3 regions of the Oceanobacillus sp. FSL W7-1304 genome follow, and region 1 is predicted to be linked to each of the others. Evidence: predicted binding sites of a transcription regulator. Region 1 holds the regulator's gene; each other region holds the start of a gene.

Region 1 (4,292 bases):
CGCATGAATTTCTTCTTCGCAGGTTTGGTCTCCGCCCTTATCTTCGGTTTTATTCATGAAGGGATGGAACATATCCTAATTTATGCTTCGATGGGGTTTGTATTTGCGTTTCTTTATGTAAAGACAAAACGAATTCTCGTTCCGATTATCGTTCATGCAGCAATGAACACATTAGTTGTTGTCGGGCAATTATCGATGGATCCAGAAGAAATGCAGCGACAACTTGAGCAAATGCAACGTCAGGTTGAGCAATTGCAAATGATCCTTATTGGAGGTTAATGAATGATTCATTCTTTGTTAGTTAAAGCGTTCATTTACTTCATAATGGCAATGATTTTTATTTACGTTGCCGTCCAAAGCAAAGGGCAAACAATCTGGAATCCCACCACGCTCATTTTTGCTGCTGTAGCAACGCTTGCCTTTGGAGTTGCAGTTCGATTGCTTAATAAGTATTTTCGATTGAAAAAGAAGAAGCATTAAATAGATACTATATAGATCTTCTTAATAAAAAAGAAGGCTGTTTCTAGATTAATACTGAAACAGCCTTCTTTTATTTTTATTGGATAGACTTCAACTTATCTATCCATTCATCTTTATCTTCGATTGATTTTTCAAACGTTGTGTAGCGAACAACATACAAATCATTGTCTTTCGCAAATACCCTTGCTACTTCTTCCTGATCGAGCTGAATATCATCTTCTGTTAATGAAAAATCAAAAAATCCTTCTTCCGCAGAATTAAATTCAAGCTCACCTGTAGTCATTTCTGTTAAATTCATTTCCATCATTTCGATAAAGCCTTCAGCACCTAACAATTCATCACCATCTGGATAATAATGAATCGTAAACAGCTCTGTGAAATTCGTTTGATCCTCATCAACTAAAAGAAATTCAGCGGTTGCTTCACCGTCTCCTTCCTCATAGTTCTCAAGCTCCCACTTTCCTTCATCAAACGGAATTTCTAAGCTCGTAATTGTGTCAATGTAAACACCTTCTGCCGCTGCATCAGCAGCAGTCTCTTCGATAACATCCCCATTCTCATCAAGAGGAATTATTTCGCTTGGTTCTTCAGAACTATAAATTTTCCATGCACCATCATCTGGTCGCAAGACATGAACCCCGTGTGTTTCATTATTCATAAAATCAGGACCATCGACTTTCATTGTCGTCTGTTTATAAGAGATTGTTGCTTCTTCTTCTGATTTTTCCTCCACAACTAAATCAAATAATTCCATATCTAATGTATACACAGATAATTGATCGATTGTCGTACGTGTTGAGTCATATAAAGGAGATTCACTATGTATGGTTTCCATGTAAGCATCCAAGTCATTTTCTGTTAATGCTTCTAAGTTTGCTTCAAGTACTGCAAATAATGCCTCATCTTCTGGAACTACATTTTCTTCTGCTTCTTCAGACCCATTTTCCTCGTTTGCTTCCGCATCATTTGTTTCTTCAGTTGCTTCAGCATCGTTAGTCCCTTCACTCTCATTGTCACTTTCATTTGAACATGCAACAATGAACAAACTAATAAATAAAACAAACATAATACCTAAAACCTTTTTCACGTTCACGAATAAATTCCTCCTCTTTCTCAATATATTCCCAATACAGATTAACGTAATAATCAGTAAATGGATAGATGTCTTAAGAACCAATAATTTTCAGAAAAATATTAGTTCCATTTATCTAGTTAATATTTATCAGCTTATTTCCAGTGGTTGTTTAAAACAGAGATTTTATGGAATTGATGCAAATAAATTATGGTATTTACCAATATAAGGACATCCAAATCCAACCATAAAAAAACAAGGCTTTTGACCTAAAATCAATAGCCTTGTAATTAAACAAAAATTCACAATGAGTAATATCTACTCTGGATTATCTAACGAATAATGCTTTAGGAAATAAACAAGGGCCTGCAATTCAACAGCAAGATCAATATGGTGGACCCGAATATGCTTCGGTACACTAATCCTTGCAGGAGTAAAGTTAAGAATCCCTGAAATCCCTTTTTCTACAAGCTTATCGGCGATCACTTGTGCTTCAACAGCTGGCACAGTTAGGATAGCGACTTTAATGTCTTCTAACTTTTCCTCTAAATCACGAATATCATAAACGGGTACCCCGCCAATATCCGTGCCAACCTTTTCTGTATCTGCATCAAATGCCGTAGTAATCCGGATATTATTGTTCTTCATAAAGTTATAATGAAGGAAGGCTGTGCCTAAGTTCCCAACTCCGATTAATGCAACCTCTGTAACCTCATGCTGATCCAACGTACTTCGGAAAAATCCTAATAAATACTCTACATTATAGCCGTATCCCTTTTTTCCCAATGCGCCAAAATAAGAAAAGTCTCTTCGAATTGTTGCAGAATCCACTTTTACTGCATCACTCAGCTCCTTTGAGGAAACTCGCTTCTTCCCTTGCTGATTTAAATTGTTAAGAAAACGATAATATAAAGGCAGCCGCTTGGCAGTAGCTTGTGGAATTTTATTCTGTTCCATCAATCTTCCTCTTTTCAATCCAATAGTTGTATATGATAAGTTCTTTCCTTCTATTTTAACAGAAAACGTCAAATAAGTCGTGATATTTTTCACAATTCAGTTGCCTCGTTAAATAACTATAAGATACACTGTACATGATGGGGTGAAAAAGATGATATTAATGCAACTAAACGGAATTTCCAAATCCTTCGGTGCTGAAGAGATTTTATCAAATATTAAAATTGAAATTAAAGATAAAGACCGTATAGCTATTGTCGGCAGAAACGGTGCAGGTAAGTCAACATTACTTAAAATTATGGCACAAGAATTATCGTATGATGAAGGGGAATTTTTTCAACCGAAGGATCTTACATTCGGTTATTTATCCCAGCATATGACGTTAGAATCAGGGAAAACCATTTGGGATGAAATGCTAGAGGTATTTTCCCATTTAAAATCATTGGAAAAGCAACTTCGAGCATTAGAGAAAGAGATGGAGAAAGCCAGCGAATTATCTGGAGAAGAATATGACAAAGTCCTTAAAGAATATGACAAACTTCAACTAGCATATCAGACTGATGGGGGCTATACGTATGAATCTGATATTAGAGCTGTACTTAGTGGGTTAAATTTTGAGTCCTTTGATTATGATACTCCAATCGCAGAACTTAGTGGTGGACAAAAAACACGACTTGCCCTGGGTAAATTGCTGCTTCAAAAACCACAGCTGCTTATTCTTGATGAACCGACCAACCATCTTGATATTGATACATTGTCATGGTTGGAAAACTATCTCGTTAGTTATCCAGGCGCCATTGTCATCGTTTCACACGATCGGTACTTTCTTGATAAAACAGTTTCCATTGTATATGAAATTTCACGGCATAAAACGCGAAAATACCATGGTTCGTACAGCAAGTATTTGGAGCAAAAAGCACTAAATTATGAACAGGAATTAAAGGAATTTGAAAAGCAGCAAACTGAAATTAAAAAAATGGAAGACTTTATCCAGCGGAATATTGTACGTGCTTCGACTACAAAACGAGCACAAAGCAGGCGGAAGCAGCTTGAAAAAATGGAGCGTCTTGATCGGCCACTAGGTGATGAGTCATCCGCTTCCTTCTCCTTTCAAATTAATCGCAGAAGTGGAAATGATGTATTAAAAGTTGAAGAGCTTAGCTTACGTTATGAAAAAGAAGTGGACCCTATTTTTTCCAACATACGACTGGATATAAATCGCGGTGACCGTATCGCACTTGTTGGTCCGAATGGTGTAGGGAAAACTACATTACTTAAGGCCATCTTAGGTAGACTGCAGACAGAAAAAGGAAACATCCAGCTTGGTACAAATGTACAAATTGGCTACTATGATCAAGAACAGGCTGATCTTAATTCTACTAAGACGATTCTTCAAGAATTATGGGATGATTACCCCACCATAAATGAAAAAGATATCCGCACGGTTTTAGGAAACTTTCTTTTTTCTGGAGATGATGTATTAAAGCAGGTCCATACATTAAGTGGTGGAGAAAAAGCAAGACTAGCCCTTGCTAAGCTTAAAATGCAGCAAGCAAATTTCCTTATTATGGATGAGCCTACAAACCATTTGGACATCGATAGTAAAGAAGTGCTGGAAGCAGCTTTGATTGATTTTCCTGGAACCATCCTTTTCGTATCACATGACCGCTATTTTATTAATAAAATAGCTGATCAGGTTGCTGAAATGGAACGAGATGGAATTACGATCTATCTTGGGGACTATGATTATTATTTGGAGAAGAAAGAAGAAGAGGCAGAAATCGAA
Region 2 (4,292 bases), 1.5 Mb from region 1:
GACATTGTTGCAGAGATGTATCGAGATTTAGGAAATATAATGAAAAACCATCCGTCCTGGAGCGTTTATATCATTACTGCCTTTGAAGCATTTGAAAAACATTATGGTGCACAGGCAACAAAGAAAAGAAAACTATTCAACGGATTTATCCAAACGAATTATTATCAATATTTTGGTGGAAAATTATGAGTAAATAAAATGGAAGAAGCAGCTGTTATCGCTGTTTCTTCCATTTTATTTTAGGAATTACCAATTGGCCAGTCGAACGGTACTGATCCGGGTGGTGAATTCTGTATAATATCTACAAACGGAATGGTGTATGCAAAAAGTATTAAAGCTATCGTGATGGCAATCCATAGCTTCCAGTTTTCCATCCACTTTGGTGTCGGCTCAGCATTTTCTTCTTCCTCTGCAATCGGGAATTCTTCCACTCCTTTTGGTGAGAAAAAGGTCAGCTTGATGAAAATATATACCATGAGAATAATCCCGACAAAAAGAATGGTGCCTCCAATCGCTTGTGCCATTTGATAAGCACCCCACGAGACAGCTTGTTCAGTTCCGCCATAATCCGAATATGCAGAACGTCTCGGTCCACCTAGCAGACCTTGGATATGCATGGCTCCTGACATGATTAGCATACCGACTCCCCAGACAATCGTTTGAAAAATACCTAAACGATTAACGGATTTTGTAAGCTTCCTACCTGTTAAATGCGGGATAAGCCAATACGTAATGCCGAAAAACGTTAAAATAACTGTGGTGGCAACAGTAAGATGAAAGTGCCCCGTAACCCAAATCGTATTATGGACAAGCGTGTTCACTTGATGAGAAGCATTTATTATTCCACCTGCGCCCCCAGGAATAAAAGCTAGCATACCAACAAATGGAGCAAAGAAGCGAACATCTTTCCACGGTAGATGCTTAAACCAACCAAACAAACCTCCATATCCTTTGCGTCGGCCTGTAATTTCAAAAGTAGCAAATAAAGAAAATGCTGTCATTAAACTAGGAATGATAACCATAAATGTTAAAACTACCTGGATAAATTTCCATGTAGGGTCAATCCCTGGTTCTGTTAGCTGATGGTGAAATCCAACAGGTATGGAAAAAAACAGAAATAGCACAAATGATAATCTGGCTAAAGAATCACTAAACAGTTTTCCGCCAATAATCTTAGGGATAATCGCATACCACGCCATGTAAGCAGGCAATAGCCAAAAATATACTAATGGATGACCGAAATACCAGAATAATGTTCGACTAACGAGAACATTAATTGTTTCCGCATAACCAAGAGACCATGGAATAAATTGTACTAGTACCGCTGCAGCAACACCCAATGAAGCAATAAACCACATAATCATATTAATCGTTACCATAAATGCTAGTAAGGGAGATTTTTCTCCAGGATGACCTTTCTTCCATAAGTAGAGCTGGCGCCAATTTACAAAGGCAGCAACCCAAGTACCAACGATGACTAAAGCTAAACCGATATAAAAGGCTGGATGGGCTTTTAATGGTGCATAAAACGTATAGAGTACACTCGCTTTCCCTAATAAAATAGTTACGGCTGTAACCAGTGTTCCAATCGTCATAATCCAAAAGGCAAGCCATGATACCTTACGTTGTTTAACTGACATTCCAACCGTTTTACTCATTAACGTAAACTGAAAGCCGATAATAAAAAATGTTGTTAGTACAAGTGCTAGGATAACGCCATGTACTGTTAAAATTTGATAGTAACCAATACCAAATGGAAGTGTGAAACTTCCCGACCGAACTAGTACTTGCAACAAACCCATTAAACCACCAATAAATAAAGATATAAAAGCTACATACATAAAAGACATATAAAGTTTTGCTTCTTGTTTTGGAATTGCAAGCAATTGTCTAGGATCTTCATTAGGTAATACGACATTTCGAAGCGCCATTATTGATACACCTCCACGGTTGTATACATCATATGGTGACCAATACCACAGTACTCATTACAGAGTAAGGTAAATTCACCTGCTTGATTCATTTCAACCTCCATACTACTGATATAACCAGGTTCAACCATCATATTTACATTTGTCCCAGCAATATTAAAACCATGAATTACATCCGTTGTTACAACTTGAAATAGTACAGTTGCACCTTTAGGGATTTCAATATGATTTATTGCATTGCCATCTGCATCAACACCAAAGTCATAATGGAATGCACTTGCAACGACATTGACAATATAACGGTCTTCATCCACTTTTGTCAGCCCTAAATTTTCAGGCTTAAAAGCCTCATGGGCCTCTACATTTTGAGGGTCAATTGTCACACCATGGCTTTGAGGGTGAGTACCAAGATAAAAAGCTCCGTAACCAAGAATAACCAAAAATAGTACTAATGCTCCGATACCAAATGTAAGCCATATTTTTTCAAACTTATGAAAATGCATCTTTTCTCACTCCTTTTTAATCACCTTTCTTATCTTGAAAGGAAAATTGCAAAAACAACAGTCCAACTAATGACAATAAATAAACCTAAGGCTCCCACCGATAATAATGTACCTTTTAAATTTGGCTCTTTCTCATGATTCGTGTAAGTTTTCCCATTCTGTTTCACTGCATATCATCCTCCCATCATGTTATCGGTTACTTATATTTTCATCATACACAAAGTGGAAACATAAATTAGTGAAATAATTAACGTTTCACAATTTGTTCAATTACGCTAGTAACTATATATCTTAGGACTTTACTAACTTTTAAGTATAAAAAGTATGTGAAATAAGTATGAATAAATACCTATTTATATTGACAATAAACGGGACTACTGTATGGTTTTTTAGATTAGAAGAAATACGAAGAAGTAAACTATCCGCCCGTTCGCTCTATAAGGGCAATTTAATAATAAAGACTAAAGCGACCACTCCAAGTGATCGCCAACCGCTAAATTTAAGTGCAATTATAAAGTTGGACATAGTAGAAATATGTGCTAACCTATGGTTGCACGTCCTAAAGTTAGGAGGAGTGGTAATGAATGATGATCGTATTGAACGAGAGATCTTTATTAATGCATCTGTTCGAACGGTATGGGAGTTGATAAGCCAACCAGCATGGTGGGTGGGTGATGCACCAGGACCAGACAGGGTACAAGTAGACGGGGCACGTATTGTAGCGGATACGAAGTATGGTAAATTCACGGTATTAATTGAACAAGAAGATTCACCTAACTACCTTTCATGTCGGTGGGCAAGTTCATTTCCCGGTGAGGAGCCAGGAGAAGATAACTCTACACTCGTTGAGTTTATGCTGAAAGAAAAGGATGGGGGTACTTGGCTTAGTGTAGTAGAAAGTGGATTTTCCAGCCTTGCCGTTTCTGAGGAAGAAAAACATAAATTTTTTAAAGAAAATGTCAAGGGATGGATTTATCAATTGGAAACTTTGCGAAAACTTGCTGAGCAGTAATATGCCGTCTGCAGACAATAAAAATTTTGAAAAGGTTCTAATTGCGTTAGCAGACCCAACTCGTCGTGAGCTGCTTGACCACATTGCAATTATAGGACAAGTAACAGCAACAACATTGGCGACTAAGGTAACTGTATCTCGTCAAGCAGTTGTTAAACACCTTACAGTTATGGATAATGCTGGATTAGTTACCTCCAAACGTGTTGGGCGGGAAGTTCGATACAAAGTGTGTCCAGAACAACTATCGAGTGCAGCAGAGTGGATGGGAAATATAGCAACGGATTGGGATAGAAAATTAGAATGGATTAAACGTGTAGCAGAAACAAACAATAATTCCGACCTGACATAACCCATATAATCTTCGATACAACAATGGATAAACCTGAAAAATACAGCAGTGGACGACCTACCTGATGCAAGATTATGTAACTCTTGTGATTACCCCCTCAAAAATAGTTCAGATGTAACTATAAAACATAAAGTACATTCTAAGAGGAAAGAGGTATATACCTCAAAAAAAAGCTTGGATCGAAATGTTTGAAGCAATGAAAGATGTAGAAGTGTTAGTTAAAGAGACTTAAGAGGATTTGATTTTAAATGATGAAAGGAGAAATTAAAATGATAACACTGAATCATATACCGGTTATAAAATCAGAAATGCTTATTCGCAGACCGGTTGAAGAAGTATTTGAAGCTTTTATCAATCCGGAAATAACTACAAAATTTTGGTTTACCAAAAGCAGTGGGAGATTAGAAGAGGGGAAGCATATAAAGTGGGAATGGGAGATGTACGGCGTTTCTGATGACCTTTTTGTAAAAGAAATCGAGCAAAACAAAATAATTCGG
Region 3 (4,292 bases), 900 kb from region 1:
CATCCGGATTTGTGAAACGAAGGCATTTACTAAAGGAAGCTCGCGATCCAAAGTATGAGAATTCTTAAAAGCAGGAACTTATTAAAATCCCTTCAACGAATGCCACGTTTTCTAATGTATTCTATTACCAAGAAGCAATTTTGCTTGTACGACTATCCCTATGTAAATGGTTTAGTATAATTTTGGCTAACACCTATAAGGAATAGGTGCGTTTTAAAAAGAGGAATAAAGGGAATATATGGTTCATGGCGTACCTAAAATAAATTTTAATGGGTATGGCATAATAGAGATGAAACTACATAAAAAGGAGCGAAAACATGGCGAATATTATTTTTACCTCACCTAGTAAGTATATTCAAGGGAAGAATGCATTAAAAGATATTGGACAGCATGTTAAGTCAATTGGCAAAAAGCCTTTAATCCTTTCAGATGAAACCGTTTGGAAAATAACAGGCTCCACAATAGAGGAGAGCTTGAAAGCAGATGATTTAGATTTTCATTACGTAGAATTTAATGGAGAAGCTTCATTAAATGAAGTAGAAAGAATTGTAAAAGATGGGAAGAACGAAGCAGTTGATAGCGTCATCGGAGTTGGCGGAGGAAAAACACTTGATACAGCGAAAGCAGTTGCTGATGTTCTGGCAGTGAGTGTTGTGATTGTTCCTACAACAGCATCAACTGATGCACCAACCAGTGCTTTATCTGTTATTTATAGTGATGAAGGTGTGTTCGAGTCCTATAAATTTTATGATAAAAATCCGGAGTTGGTACTCGTAGATACGAAAGTGGTTGCAGGTGCTCCACCACGACTATTTGCTTCTGGAATTGCGGATGCAATGGCAACATGGGTAGAGGCAAGAGCAACAATTAAAAGCAATGGAGATGCAATGGCAGGCGGCAAGACTAGTATTGCCGCACGAGCAATTGCTGAAGCCTGTGAAAAAACATTATTCGCTTATGGACAAGCAGCTTATAAAGCAGTGCAAAAGGGCCTGGTCACGAAGCATGTGGAAGCCGTTGTTGAAGCGAACACATTGCTATCCGGTCTTGGTTTTGAAAGTGGTGGACTAGCAGCTGCACACGCAATTCATAATGGTTTTACCGTACTCGAGGGTGATATTCACCATTTGACACATGGTGAGAAGGTAGCGTATGGAACATTAACGCAGCTCGTGTTAGAATTGCATTCACAAGATGAAATACTTAAATATATTGAATTTTATCGAGCGCTTGGATTACCTACAACATTAAAGGAAATGCATTTAGAAGAAGTATCCTACGAAGATTTGCGAAGAGTTGGAGAAGCAGCTACACAGGAGGGAGAAACAATGGGAAATCTTTCCCAGGATGTTACTCCAGATGATGTTGCTACGGCAATTCTCGCGGTGGATCAATTGAGTAAAACTAAATGAAATAAGAGAGTAAGGCGGTTACCAGCCTTACTCTCTATTACTTTCCTGAGGTTTTGAATCTGTTTCACGTTGTGGCTCGATATCCTGGTTTGGATCATTGTTTTTTTGCTTTTGCTCTAGCGAGTCATCGCTTTGTTTTTCTTTGTCTTGATTGGACATGTTATCACCTCGCTGACAAACTAGGATGTATTTCTATATAGTCCTGTAACCGTTGTAGCTCCATTTCAAACATGATTCGACCGAAACAAATTAAATTAGAATGCCGGAGTTTTTTAAGTCCTTACAAGCAGCTTCAATTTTAACGATTGAATCGGATTCAAGAGTATGCAGGTGAATTCCATTGGTTAGTGCAGATAAGTATGAAGCATCCGTGGACTGGATCTTTTTGATAAACTCGTCAGCTTCCTTTCGGTTGCTGACCCGAATCGAAGCGGTTATGTCACCATATACAGGATGTTCTACAATAACGTCTTTGATCGTTACCCCATGGTCAACAATCAAGTATAGCTCTTCTTGTGTTTGGCTAGCATCATGCTTACAGGCAATTACTTGTTGTTTTTGATTATTTGTTTGCTCGTTAAGATAGAGATACCCTTGGCTTGTTGCGATAATCGGTTCGTTTTTCGCCTTTAATATCGACACATCCTGAACAATCACCTGTCTGGATACGTTGGTAAGTTTGGCGAAATCACTGCCACTTATTGGTTGATCCGATTGCTTTAGTTTTTGTATGATGAGCTGCTGTCTTTTTGCTGAAGGCATTTTTTCGTGCTGCATTTTATTGCCCTCCTTAAACATTTCTGTGACATTTAGTCCAATTACGTGTGATTTTGTAAGTAGTACTTGATAATATATTAATTCTATGTAAATATAGATGTCAAGACAGATGACTATTTATCTAGTAGCTGAACCTAGATTTGTCTCTAGAGGATTGCTAGTCTTTCTAGAAGTAAGCGTATTCTAATGTCTTTAATGTGAAAACAATCACAATCAGACTGACAACAAGTGAAGGAGTAACGATTATGAATCCAATCAAACTACGAAAAGCACTCGAAACATTTTTAATCGAAGATATTGGTGATCAAGATTTGACGAGCGATTCTATTTTCCCAAGGGAACAATTGGGAACAGGCTTGTTTATCGTGAAAGAAGCGGGAGTTCTTTCTGGACTCTCTATTATTAAGGAAACCTATCATTTACTGGATTCTGAAGTGGAGGTGGAGCTGCATTTTAATGATGGTGATAAAATTGAAAAACAAACGGTGATTGCAAAAGTTTATGGATCTGTCCGTTCCATACTTTCTGGAGAGCGTGTAATCTTAAATCTTTTGCAGCGTATGAGTGGAATTGCGACGATGACGAACCACTGTGCAGAAGCCTTGAACGATCCATCGATCAGTATTTGTGACACAAGAAAAACAATGCCAGGTCTAAGAATGTTTGATAAATATGCAGTTACTTCTGGCGGAGGGAAGAATCATCGAAATGGATTATATGACGGTGTGATGATTAAAGATAATCATATTTCCTATTGTGGATCAATTACACAAGCGGTTGAAAAAGCACGTGCTGCACTTGGTCATATGATAAAGATTGAAGTGGAAACAGAGAATAAAAGCGAGGTCTTGGAAGCCGTAGATGCAGAAGCAGATGTTATCATGTTCGATAATCGCAGTCCAGAGGAAGTAAAAGAATTTGTCGATCTTGTACCCGCTTCTATCGTAACCGAAGCATCTGGTGGAATTACGCTTGCTAATCTAGCAACGTATGCAAATACTGGGGTGCAATACATATCATTAGGTGCATTAACACATTCTGTTCAAGCATTGGATATTAGCTTGCAGGTGAATGAAGGAAGTAAAAAATAAAGCCAGCAACAGGAGGCCGTTTGATGAACAAAACCATCGTTATTGCAATTATTTTTGGGTTTGTTTTCCTAACTGCATGTGAAAAAGATAACGAACAAGAAGCAAAAGGGGCGGTTCAATCGGAAGCGACTTTTCACACAACGATTGTTGGTGGAAGGGTTGGTGGTGCTTGGTCTGTTTTTGCTGAAGGAATCGCAGAATCAATTCGCAGGGAACATGAAGGAGCTATTATTACGGTGGAACCAGGTGGAATCGTGGAAAACCCACTAACTGTCGCTACGGGAACTGTTCCGTATGGATTATCCTATGCGATGACTTCCTACGCAGCATATAGTGGTGATGAGCCATATGATCAGCCCTATGAAGATATTCGATCTGTAAGTGTTGTGATCCCGGCAAATTACTATCAATTTATAGTTGCTGCGGACGTTTACTATGATTCCTTTGAAGAGATGATTAAGCAAAAAGCTCCAATTCGATTGGCAGTCGATCAAAAGGGAGCAGCCGGTGAAATTATTACCCGCAACATTTTAGAAGCATATGGAATCTCCTATGGTGACATTATTTCTTGGGGAGGATCGATTGATTATTTATCTGGATCGAAAACATTTGAAATGATGGCCGATAATCGGATTGACGCTAGTGGAGATGCGGTGTCAGCGCCTTCAAGCGATATTATCGAAGCGTCAACATTGATGCGTCTGAAAATGCTTGAATTAAATGGAAAGGTGATCGAGCGTGTATCCGAAAAGCTTGGAATGGATGCAGGAACGATTAATGCTACGGCATATCCCTTTTTAGAGGAAGACGTAGCGACCGTTAGCACCCCGGCAATACTTATTGCTCATAAAGATGTTCCGGAAGAAGATGTCTATCAGATGACAAAGGCGATCTATGAAAACTTTGACTATCTTAGAACGGTACACAAGGAATTTAATAGTCTATCAGAAGATAACATGATGAAAGTTGGTAATGTGCCACTGCATCCAGGTGCGGAAAAATTTTTCCGAGA

What was found. Region 1 encodes Rex, which represses fermentation and respiration genes when NADH is low (regulators of the CRP and FNR family bind a similar motif). Its sites were predicted from a motif close to TTGTGAAATATTTCACAA; they were not measured.
Region 2: a site for Rex is predicted at 2,671-2,688, ahead of NYE61_RS02135 (cytochrome c oxidase subunit 2A). Genes of this name have one in related genera too.
Region 3: a site for Rex is predicted at 2,385-2,402, ahead of nadC (carboxylating nicotinate-nucleotide diphosphorylase). Genes of this name have one in related genera too.

The regions. Positions count from the first base shown of each region.
Region 1 covers NZ_CP150211.1:1,935,514-1,939,805, forward strand. Annotated here, with positions in the region: gene NYE61_RS09745 (CPBP family intramembrane glutamic endopeptidase) at 1-279, shown strand, start outside; gene NYE61_RS09750 (YdiK family protein) at 283-480, shown strand; gene NYE61_RS09755 (hypothetical protein) at 557-1,573, opposite strand; gene NYE61_RS09760 (redox-sensing transcriptional repressor Rex) at 1,871-2,509, opposite strand; gene NYE61_RS09765 (ABC-F family ATP-binding cassette domain-containing protein) at 2,661-4,292, shown strand, end outside.
Region 2 covers NZ_CP150211.1:423,197-427,488, forward strand. Annotated here, with positions in the region: gene NYE61_RS02120 (class I SAM-dependent RNA methyltransferase) at 1-189, shown strand, start outside; gene NYE61_RS02125 (b(o/a)3-type cytochrome-c oxidase subunit 1) at 240-1,850, opposite strand; gene NYE61_RS02130 (cytochrome c oxidase subunit II) at 1,931-2,434, opposite strand; gene NYE61_RS02135 (cytochrome c oxidase subunit 2A) at 2,464-2,601, opposite strand; gene NYE61_RS02140 (SRPBCC domain-containing protein) at 3,015-3,446, shown strand; gene NYE61_RS02145 (helix-turn-helix transcriptional regulator) at 3,433-3,795, shown strand; gene NYE61_RS02150 (SRPBCC family protein) at 4,065-4,292, shown strand, end outside.
Region 3 covers NZ_CP150211.1:1,038,335-1,042,626, reverse strand. Annotated here, with positions in the region: gene NYE61_RS05170 (glycerol dehydrogenase) at 318-1,412, shown strand; gene NYE61_RS05165 (hypothetical protein) at 1,440-1,571, opposite strand; gene NYE61_RS05160 (transcription repressor NadR) at 1,662-2,189, opposite strand; gene nadC (carboxylating nicotinate-nucleotide diphosphorylase) at 2,435-3,280, shown strand; gene NYE61_RS05150 (TAXI family TRAP transporter solute-binding subunit) at 3,304-4,292, shown strand, end outside.